3 regions of the Pandoraea sp. NPDC087047 genome follow, and region 3 is predicted to be linked to each of the others. Evidence: predicted binding sites of a transcription regulator. Region 3 holds the regulator's gene; each other region holds the start of a gene.
What was found. The regulator sigma-54, encoded in region 3, starts transcription at its own class of promoters, with help from an activator protein. The targets are predictions, from matches to a motif close to TGGCANGNAANCTGCTTT.
Positions count from the first base shown of each region.

Region 1: a site for sigma-54 is predicted at 1,660-1,677, ahead of glnA (type I glutamate--ammonia ligase). Genes of this name have one in related genera too.
Region 2: a site for sigma-54 is predicted at 1,265-1,282, ahead of ACIPHM_RS09990 (ammonium transporter). Genes of this name have one in related genera too.

Region 1 is NZ_JBIUZU010000002.1:157,586-160,861, reverse strand. Features, by position in the region: gene ACIPHM_RS03360 (LysE family translocator) at 78-695, opposite strand; gene ACIPHM_RS03355 (rhodanese-like domain-containing protein) at 813-1,280, opposite strand; gene glnA (type I glutamate--ammonia ligase) at 1,773-3,188, shown strand.
Region 2 is NZ_JBIUZU010000004.1:449,705-452,980, reverse strand. Features, by position in the region: gene ACIPHM_RS10000 (FadR/GntR family transcriptional regulator) at 1-412, opposite strand, end outside; gene ACIPHM_RS09995 (antibiotic biosynthesis monooxygenase family protein) at 599-898, opposite strand; gene ACIPHM_RS09990 (ammonium transporter) at 1,323-2,525, shown strand; gene ACIPHM_RS09985 (TetR/AcrR family transcriptional regulator) at 2,791-3,276, shown strand, end outside.
Region 3 is NZ_JBIUZU010000003.1:175,836-179,111, reverse strand. Features, by position in the region: gene lptB (LPS export ABC transporter ATP-binding protein) at 1-504, shown strand, start outside; gene ACIPHM_RS06380 (RNA polymerase factor sigma-54) at 581-2,089, shown strand; gene hpf (ribosome hibernation-promoting factor, HPF/YfiA family) at 2,232-2,585, shown strand; gene ptsN (PTS IIA-like nitrogen regulatory protein PtsN) at 2,768-3,276, shown strand, end outside.

The sequences.
Region 1 (3,276 bases), on a different contig from region 3:
GCGGGATGAAAAAACGCCACCCGAAGGTGGCGTTCGATGTCGCGTCCGTCAAACGAGTGCGGGCGGCGCTGCGACGTTCAGCGTGTGGCGATCGCGACAGCGGCGCCGGCCATGACGGTGCCGGTAGCGCGATTCAGGCGCTTCACGGCGCGCGCGGAGCTGAGCAGACGGCGAGCACGGGAGGCCAGCGCGATATAGCTGCCGAACACAATCGCCAGTACCGTCAGCGTGACGGCCACGACCTCGATATAACCGAGCGCCGTGACCCGTTGCAGATCGAGCAGGTTGGGCAGCAGCGCGAAGTAGAACACGACGACTTTCGGGTTGCCCATCGTCACCGACAGGCCGCCGAGAAACAGACGCCACGACTTCTCACGTGGTGCGGCCGCCATCGGTTCTGCCGGGGCAATGGCCGGTGCGTGCCACATCTTCCATGCGAGATAGAGCAGGTAGGCTGCGCCGGCATACTTGATGGCGAGGAACACGCCAGAGAACGTATGCGCCAGGGCGGCCACGCCGAGTACGGCCAGCGTGAGCCAGACGACGTCGCCGATTGCCACGCCCGCAGTAAAGGCGATCGCGCCTTGCGTGCCGCGTCCCAGCACTCGGGCCACAATGGCGGCGATGCCCGGCCCCGGGGTGCCGGCGCCCACGAACAGGGCGAGGGCGAAGGTCAGCAAATGTGTCCAGTCCATCTCGGCATCTCCTGGCGTCGATGAGTCGATGACGATCAGCGTCGTCTGAAAAAGCGGCGTGATTTGTGCGTGACTTGTGCTTGTTAGCTGCGTTTTTTATGCGGCTGACCGGCGCGCTCAGGCACCCAGCCACGGAAGACCGCGGAAGCACCAGCCGCTCACGTGCTTGCGGTGACCGGCGCTGTCCTTGTCGCCTTCGAAGCCTTCGAGAATATCGAACGATTGCGTGAAACCGGCTTCATAGGCGACTTTCGCAGCGGCCTTCGAACGGGCGGCGCTGCGGCACAGGAACAACAGCGGCGTATTCTTGTCCGGTGTCTGGGAGGTCAACTGTTCGAGAAAGTGGTCATTGGGCACGCCACCCGGATAGCGCACCCATTCGACGTTGGCGTACTGACCGTCCGGCACCTGCGGACGACCCACCCAGTCGAGTTCGGCGCGCGTGCGCACGTCGATCAGGCGAACATTGGTATCGGCAGTGAGGAGCGCCAGCGCTTCCTCCGGGGTCACGGCGCCTGCGTAGGCGAGTTGGCCGGCGGCGCGACGTTGCTTGGCTTGATCGAGAATGGCTTTGGCGCTTGTCATATTGCTGTGATCTCGTTAGTCGATGGTTGTCCTTCATTCTAGCGTGCACTTCACGCAAGAGGCGCTCAAAGTGACGCGGCGCGACAATACGTGGCGATTCGCGGCGTAGGCGTTGTCCGGATTTTCGGGCACGCAAATCCAACGACGCATGATGACGGTGCAGGCTGGCGCACAACTTCGGATCATGGTGAGGGCGTGATTGCACCAAAAAGGTGCATAATCTATCGATGCACCAATTTGGCGATATTTTGGTGCATCGCGCACCGAAATGGCGAATCGAAGCCCGCAAGAGGGAATTCGGTACTGGACGCACCAGAATCGATTATTTCCTTAGAAATCAGTGGGCGAGGGTAAAAGGTACAGCGGGTAAGTGATGCGTTGGCACGCTTCCTGCTTATTACTGGCGAATCCGAACACGGAGTTCGTTAAGAGGGTGCGGCGACGCGGGCGATAAGCGCCAGCAGCGCCAGATTGAATCTTTCGGGAGATAGCATGAGCAAATCTGTGGCAGATGTGATGAACCTGGTTAAGGAAGAAGACGTCAAGTTCGTCGACTTCCGCTTTACGGACACGCGCGGCAAAGAGCAGCACGTCTCGGTGCCCGTGTCGCATTTCGACGCCGACAAGTTCGAGAGCGGTCACGCTTTCGACGGTTCGTCGATCGCTGGCTGGAAGGGCATCGAAGCCTCGGACATGCTGCTGGTGCCGGACGCCGACACCGCCTACATCGACCCGTTCTACGAAGAAAGCACGCTGGTGCTGACCTGCGACGTGATCGAGCCGGCCGATGGCAAGGGCTACGACCGCGATCCGCGCTCCATCGCCAAGCGCGCTGAAGCCTATCTGAAGAGCACGGGCCTGGGCGACACCGCCTTCTTCGGTCCGGAGCCGGAATTCTTCATTTTCGACTCGGTCCAGTGGAATACGGACATGTCGGGCACGTTCGTGAAGATCAATTCGGAAGAAGCGCCGTGGTCGTCGTCGAAGGACTTCGAAGGCGGCAACACCGGCCACCGTCCGGGCACGAAGGGCGGCTACTTCCCGGTCGCACCGGTCGACACGTTCCAGGACATGCGCTCGGAAATGTGTCTGTTGCTCGAGCAACTGGGCGTGCCGGTCGAAGTGCACCACCACGAAGTGGCGGGCCAGGGCCAGAACGAAATCGGCACGAAGTTCTCGACGCTGGTCGAGCGCGCCGACTGGACGCAGATCCTGAAGTACGTCGTGCACAACGTGGCACACAGCTACGGCAAGACGGCAACGTTCATGCCGAAGCCGATCGTTGGCGACAACGGCTCGGGCATGCACATTCACCAGTCGGTCTGGAAGGACGGTCAGAACCTGTTCGCCGGTAACGGCTACGGTGGCCTGTCGGAATTCGCGCTGTACTACATCGGCGGCATCATCAAGCACGCCCGTGCCCTGAACGCGATCACGAACCCGTCGACGAACTCGTACAAGCGCCTCGTGCCGCACTTCGAAGCCCCGGTGAAGCTGGCCTACTCGGCCCGTAACCGTTCGGCCTCGATCCGTATTCCGTACGTTGCCAACCCGAAGGGCCGTCGCATCGAAGCGCGCTTCCCGGACCCGATGGCCAACCCGTACCTGGCCTTCTCGGCCATGCTGATGGCCGGTCTGGATGGCGTGCAGAACAAGATCCACCCGGGCGAAGCTGCCGACAAGAACCTGTACGACCTGCCGCCGGAAGAGGATGCAAAGATCCCGACCGTGTGCTCGAGCCTCGAACAGGCGCTGGAGTACCTGAACGAAGACCGCGAGTTCCTGACCCGTGGTGGCGTGTTCACGGACGGCATGCTCGATTCGTACATCGCACTGAAGACGGACGAAGCGCGTCGCGTGGCAATGACCACGCACCCGCTCGAGTTCGAAATGTACTACTCGCTGTAATCGAATCGCTGCGCAGGGAATGCGCCGGCATGACGGAACGCCAGCGGCCGACCGTCATGCTCGACAAGCACGGGGGGATGGCCGCGGC
Region 2 (3,276 bases), on a different contig from region 3:
CGTTTTCTGTGTGATACAGGTTCGTTTCCAGTTTCCCGAGAATCTCGGCGAGATGACGAATGTCTTCCGCGGTGTGACGCACGGCGGCGAGCGCCGCGGCAGTGCTCTCCAGATCCAGACGCAGCTCGTAGACGCTGGCGAGATCGGCCGCGTCCTGCCCCACGGGAACCTGAAAACCACTTTGGGGTGTGCGCGCCCTCACCGTCACGCCAGCGCCCTGACGGCTGTCGATCAGCCCCTGCGCGCGCAAACGCTCCGTCACCTCGCGAATCACCGCGGGGCTCACGCCATACGTCTCGGAGAGCTGCTTGCCGGTCGGCAGTCGCGTACCGATGGGGTAGACACCCTGCCGGATCGCGTCCTGCAACTGTTGCGCGACCTGCTCGGTCAGGGTCTTGGGCTTGGTCGTCATCCGTTCACATTACCTGATACTTTTCTGGTTTGCATGTTATCTGAAAACTTTAATAACACTGCATCGCGTTAACCCTTAGAACGCCCGCCATCGACGTCGATGAAAAACAAAGCGGTGGCGGAGACTGGCTCCGCCACCGCTTGCTGTGCGGCTTGGCGTCGAGACCGCTCGCGGCTCGCGTCAACCTCAGAAGCCGATCAGCGCTTCCGTCACGTGCCCGACATTCGGCGGTGCGGCGAAGCATTCGCTCACCAGTGCGCGCCATTGCGGGAAAGCGTCCGAATTACGGAAATGGACGGTGTGGTCTTCGAGCGTTTCCCAAGTAACGACGAGGCTGTAATGGGTCGGCTGCTCGATGGACTTGAGCAGACGCATGCCGTGGCAGCCCTTCGAATTCTTGAACAGCGGCGCGGCCTTGGCGACACCTTGCTCGAACTCGGCTTCTTTGCCGGGCTTCACTTCGATCTGGGCGATTTCAAAGATCATGGATTTTCCTCAGAGGTTTGTGCGTGATTTTGCTTGTGTCGATCTTGTCGTTGTCGTCGCACGATGACGCCGCCGGTTGGGCGGGATCGCAGGATCGCCGGCAGCGGGGGGTGTAGACAGCCCGGCACCGCGAGAACGTTCGATTCTATACCGCGCGTTCGTGACATGCATCGCGTTCGGCACTGCCCTAGTCTTTCAGCATTTTTCTGGTTCCGCGCTTCACGCGCCCTTCAACGTCCTTCCGAATGCTTATGCACGGACTTCGCTCACGCGAGGATGACGCAGCACCACGAACGTGCAACACGGCACGGCCGACATCGCCTCATCAGATAAAACGTCGATACAAATCAATGGGCTAATCATTTCTGGCATTGCTCTTGCATATCCTCATTTCTCCTCACGTTTGCACCAAAAGAGCACATTCATGCCCAATTCCAATACACCCGGCGACGTGCTGTTCCTTCTGCTCGGCGCGATCCTGGTGCTTGCCATGCACGCCGGCTTTGCGTTTCTCGAGCTCGGCACGGTTCGCAAGAAGAATCAGGTCAACGCCCTCGTCAAAATTCTGACGGACTTCGCGGTCTCGGGGCTGGCGTACTTCTTCATCGGCTATCCGCTCGCGTACGGCGTCGACTTCTGGTCAAGCGCAACGGTGCTCTCCGAGCACAACGGTTACGCACTGATCCGTTTCTTCTTCCTGCTGACGTTTGCCGCGGCGATTCCGGCCATCGTCTCCGGCGGGATCGCGGAGCGCGCCAAGTTTCACCCGCAGTCGGTGGCGACGTTCTTCCTCGTCGGCGTGATCTATCCGTTCTTCGAAGGCATCGCGTGGAACGGACACCTCGGCATTCAGGACTGGCTCACGCGCACGCTCGGCGCGCCGTTCCACGATTTCGCGGGATCCGTGGTCGTGCACGCCGTGGGCGGATGGATCGGGCTGGCGGCGGTGCTGCATCTCGGCGCGCGCCGGGGACGTTACAACGGCCAAGGGCAAGTCGCTGCGCATCCGCCTTCGTCGATTCCGTTCCTCGCGCTTGGCGCGTGGATTCTGATCGTCGGCTGGTTCGGTTTTAACGTGATGAGCGCCCAGCGCGTGGGCGGCATTTCGGGGCTAGTGGCCGTGAACTCGCTCATGGCGATGGTCGGCGGCACGCTGGTAGCGATGTGGGTCGGCAAGGACGACCCCGGCTTCATCCACAACGGCCCGCTCGCGGGGCTCGTTGCCGTATGTGCGGGTTCGGACGTGATGCATCCGCTGGGCGCGCTGATCGTGGGCGCAGTGGCTGGCGGTCTGTTCGTGTGGCTCTTCACCGTGACGCAGAACCGCCTGCGTATCGACGACGTACTCGGCGTGTGGCCGCTGCACGGCGTTTGCGGCATCTGGGGCGGCCTGGCCGCCGGCATCTTCGGGCAGACGGCGCTCGGCGGACTGGGCGGCGTGAGCTTCGTCGCGCAGATCGTCGGCACCGTGATGGGCGTTGCGATTGCATTTGCCGGCGGCTACATCGTGTACGGCGTCATCAAACGCTTCGCCGGACTGCGACTCGACGACGAACAGGAGTATTACGGCGCCGACCTGTCGATCCACAAGATCACCGCAACGCCGGAGCGCGAAACGAACTGGTGATTTGAAAGCGAACAATTGAAGTTGTCCGGAAACATTTGAAGCTGCCCCCCCACTAAGACAGTGATACTGCTCGGCGGCCATGTATTGACCCAGCAAAACCTGCACAGGTTAAGCGGCTAATGCGAATGCTTCATTAAGCATTCGCGATGGCCGGCCGACTTCGCGTTGCCGGTGTAGCATTACGCGATTCGTCATTCCAACAGTCTGGCCCGGCGCCAAGATGTCATGTCATCACGCTGCCAGCGCTGAATCCATCGAACGTCTCATGTCATCACATTCCGATTTGACCGGTGAACTGCCGCCTGGACAGCGGCTGCTGGATACCGCTCGACGGCTCTTTTGCCGCGAAGGTATTCACGCAACGGGCGTCGCGCGCATTCTGAGCGAAGCCGGCGTAGCACGCCGCACGCTGTATGAAAACTTCGGCTCGAAGGACAACCTGCTCAAGGCGGCGTTCGAACACGAAGCGCAGATGTGGTTTCAATGGCTCGACGATCTCCCCCGCCGGGCGACCGACCCCGAGCAGCAGTTGCTGGTGCTGTTCGATATCTTGCAGGAGTGGTTTTCCAGCGACCGCTTCTTCGGATGTTTATTCACCAATGCCGTTGCGGAACACGAAAAAGAGTCGAGCTGGGTAAGAGACCTGGCGCTCGCGCATTTCAGCGAAGTGCAAAGACGCATCGTCATTCTCTCGCGCGCCGCCGCACTGGCTGAGCCGGAAGCGTTTGCCCGGCAATTCTGTCTGCTCGTC
Region 3 (3,276 bases):
GTGTCGTATCTGCCGCAAGAAGCGTCGGTATTTCGCAAGCTGACGGTCGAGGACAATATTCGCGCCGTGCTCGAATTGCAGATCGATGCACAGGGCAAACCGCTCAAGCGCGACGAGATCGAACGCCGCATTGAAGCGCTGCTCGACGAACTCCAGGTGAGCCATCTGCGCGAGAATCCGGCCATGTCGCTCTCGGGCGGCGAGCGCCGTCGCGTGGAAATCGCGCGGGCGCTGGCGACGCAGCCGCGCTTCATTTTGCTCGACGAGCCGTTTGCGGGCGTCGATCCGATCGCCGTGCTGGAAATTCAGCGTATCGTTCGCTTCCTGAAGGACCGAGGTATCGGTGTCCTGATTACCGATCACAACGTACGCGAGACGCTCGGCATCTGCGATCACGCCTACATCATCAGCGAAGGCTCGGTGCTCGCCGCCGGCACGCCTGACCAGATCGTTGCCGACGAAAGCGTCCGGCGCGTTTATCTGGGCGAAAATTTCCGGATGTAAAGCTAATTTTCCGCATGTAAACCCTGCCTTCGATAGGCAGCCGGGCCGGTTCCGTTGACGTGACAAAGCCTCTACAATGAAGGCGAGACACGCTATGAAACCGACTCTTCAACTTCGCACCTCGCAGCACCTGACCCTCACGCCCCAGTTGCAGCAATCGATCCGGTTGTTGCAACTGTCGACGCTCGAACTCCAGCAGGAAGTCGAGCACGCCCTCACCCAGAACCCGATGCTCGAGCGCGAGGACGATTGGCTCGCCGGCTCGGTTCGTGTGGGCACGGACGGGTCGCTGCGAAACGAGCGGAGCACGTCGCTCAGCAGCACGAATAACGGCCCCGAGACCGCCAACGGTCACGACGAATCGCGCGAACTCGACGGCGAAGCCCGCTTCGACGACAACGCGCAGGACAACGGCGGCGACTGGAGTCTGAACGACTTCGCCCGCTCAGGTAGCGCGTCGGACGACGACGACAACGGCCGTCCGCAACTGCACATCGATCATCCCAATCTTCGCGAACACCTGCTGGCCCAGTTGCGCCTGACGAAGGCCAGCCCGCGCGACCGCGCGTTGGTGGAATTCCTGATCGAATCGCTCGACGAAGACGGCTATCTCGGCACCCTGCTCGACGAGATCGAGGCGGACATGCCCGAAGAACTGGCGCTCGAGACCGAAGAGATCAACGCGGCGCTCGCCCTGCTGCAAAGTTTCGATCCGGCCGGCGTCGGGGCCCGCAGCCCCGCGGAATGCCTGCGTTTGCAGCTCCAGCGTCTGCCCGCCAGCGGCGTGCGCACGCTCTCGCTGCGGATCGTCACCGATCACCTGGAACTGCTCGCCGCGCGCGATTACACGCGTCTGCGCCGCCTGCTAGGGGTGACCGAAGACGGCCTGCGCGCCGCCCATCAACTGATTCGGTCCCTCGACCCGTTCCCCGGCGCCGCTTATGGCTCGCCGCAGGCCGACTACGTCATACCCGACGTGCTCGTGCGCAAGCAGGGCAGCAGCGGGTGGCTCGCCGAGCTAAATCCCGAAGTGATGCCGCGCCTGCGCATCAACGAAATGTACGCGCGCATTCTCCGAAACAACCGGAACGATCCGGGGACCGGCAACCTCCAACAGCAGTTGCAGGAAGCCCGCTGGCTCATCAAGAACATCCAGCAGCGCTTCGATACGATCCTGCGGGTGGCGCAGGCCATTGTCGAGCGTCAAAAGAACTTCTTCACGCATGGCGAAATCGGCATGCGGCCCTTGGTTTTACGCGAGATTGCTGATACGCTGGGTTTACATGAATCCACGATTTCACGGGTGACGACGAGTAAGTACATGCTCACTCCATTCGGAACTTTTGAGCTAAAGTACTTTTTCGGATCTCACGTGGCAACGGAAGCCGGGGGCGCCGCTTCGTCGACTGCCATCCGCGCACTCATCAAGCAACTCATAGGAGCAGAAGACCCGCAGAGCCCCCTTTCCGACAGCCGTATCGCGGAACTGCTGGCAGAGCAAGGTTTTGTGGTGGCGCGGCGCACTGTCGCGAAATACCGCGAGGCGATGCGAATCCCCGCAGTGAACTTGCGCAAATCTTTGTAGGACAGTCCTGGTGTGCCATGTTGGCTCGCTGGGGCATAACGCCGCAGTGCGACATTGCGTCATGCCAATGGCTCGCACTCCCGCTAGCCAGCGTCGCTGATGACGTGGCCTGCACTTCGGCATTTCAGCAAGGAGAGCAGCTATGAATCTGAAGATCAGTGGACACCATCTCGAACTCACGCCGTCCCTGCGCGAATTTGTCGTCAACAAGCTCGAACGCGTGTTGAGGCATTTCGACCAGCTCATCGGCGCCGAGGTGATCCTCTCTGTCGACAAGACCAAGGAGAAGGCCGGACGCCAGATCGCCAGCGTCACCGTGTATCTCAAGGGCAAGGAAATTTTCGTCGAGAAGTGTGACGAAAATATGTATGCCGCCATCGACAAGCTGATCGACATGCTCGACCGCAAGGTAGTGCAGTACAAGGATAAGGTTCAGGATCACGGTCGCGAGGCCATCAAGCACCAGCAACCTCCCGAGGCGGAACCGCTGCAATAACTCTGTCCAGGCGTGGTAGTCGCATTGGCTGACACTGACGAAAACCCGCACGGAACCACCCGAGCGCATATCCGTCTGTCGTAAGTCTGGCATCACCCACCGCGGGGCCGTTGAACGGCCCCTTTTGTATGGTTCCGCGCAGTTCCGTGTATTGCCGCGGGCTCGGCAGCGGGTGGTCTATAATGCGAGGTCAATCGGGGGTTGGAGGGCGACTAAGCGTTCGCCCGCATTACAAGATGAACCGTTTAGTCAAACTCTTACCTGCGTCCAACATCCTGCTTGGACTGTCTGTCACCAGCAAGAAGCGTGTCTTCGAGCAAGCCGGTCTTCTCTTCGAGAACAATGCCGGCCTGTCGCGCGCCCTGGTCACCGACAACCTCTTCGCCCGCGAGCGTCTGGGCTCGACCGGGCTCGGCGAAGGCGTGGCGATTCCCCACGGCCGCATCAAAGGCCTGAAGCATCCGATGGCAGCGTTCGTGCGCCTCGAAGATGCCATTCCTTTCGAAGCCCCCGACGGGCAGCCGGTTTCCCTGCTGTTCTTCCTGCTCGTGCCCGAGCAGGCGACGCAGCAGCATTTGGAGATCCTGTCGGAAATTGCGCAGTTGCTCTCCGATCGCTCGATGCGCGAGACATTGACCAGCGCAGCCAGCGCCGACGAAATCCATACCGCGCTCGCGAACTGGCAGCCCTG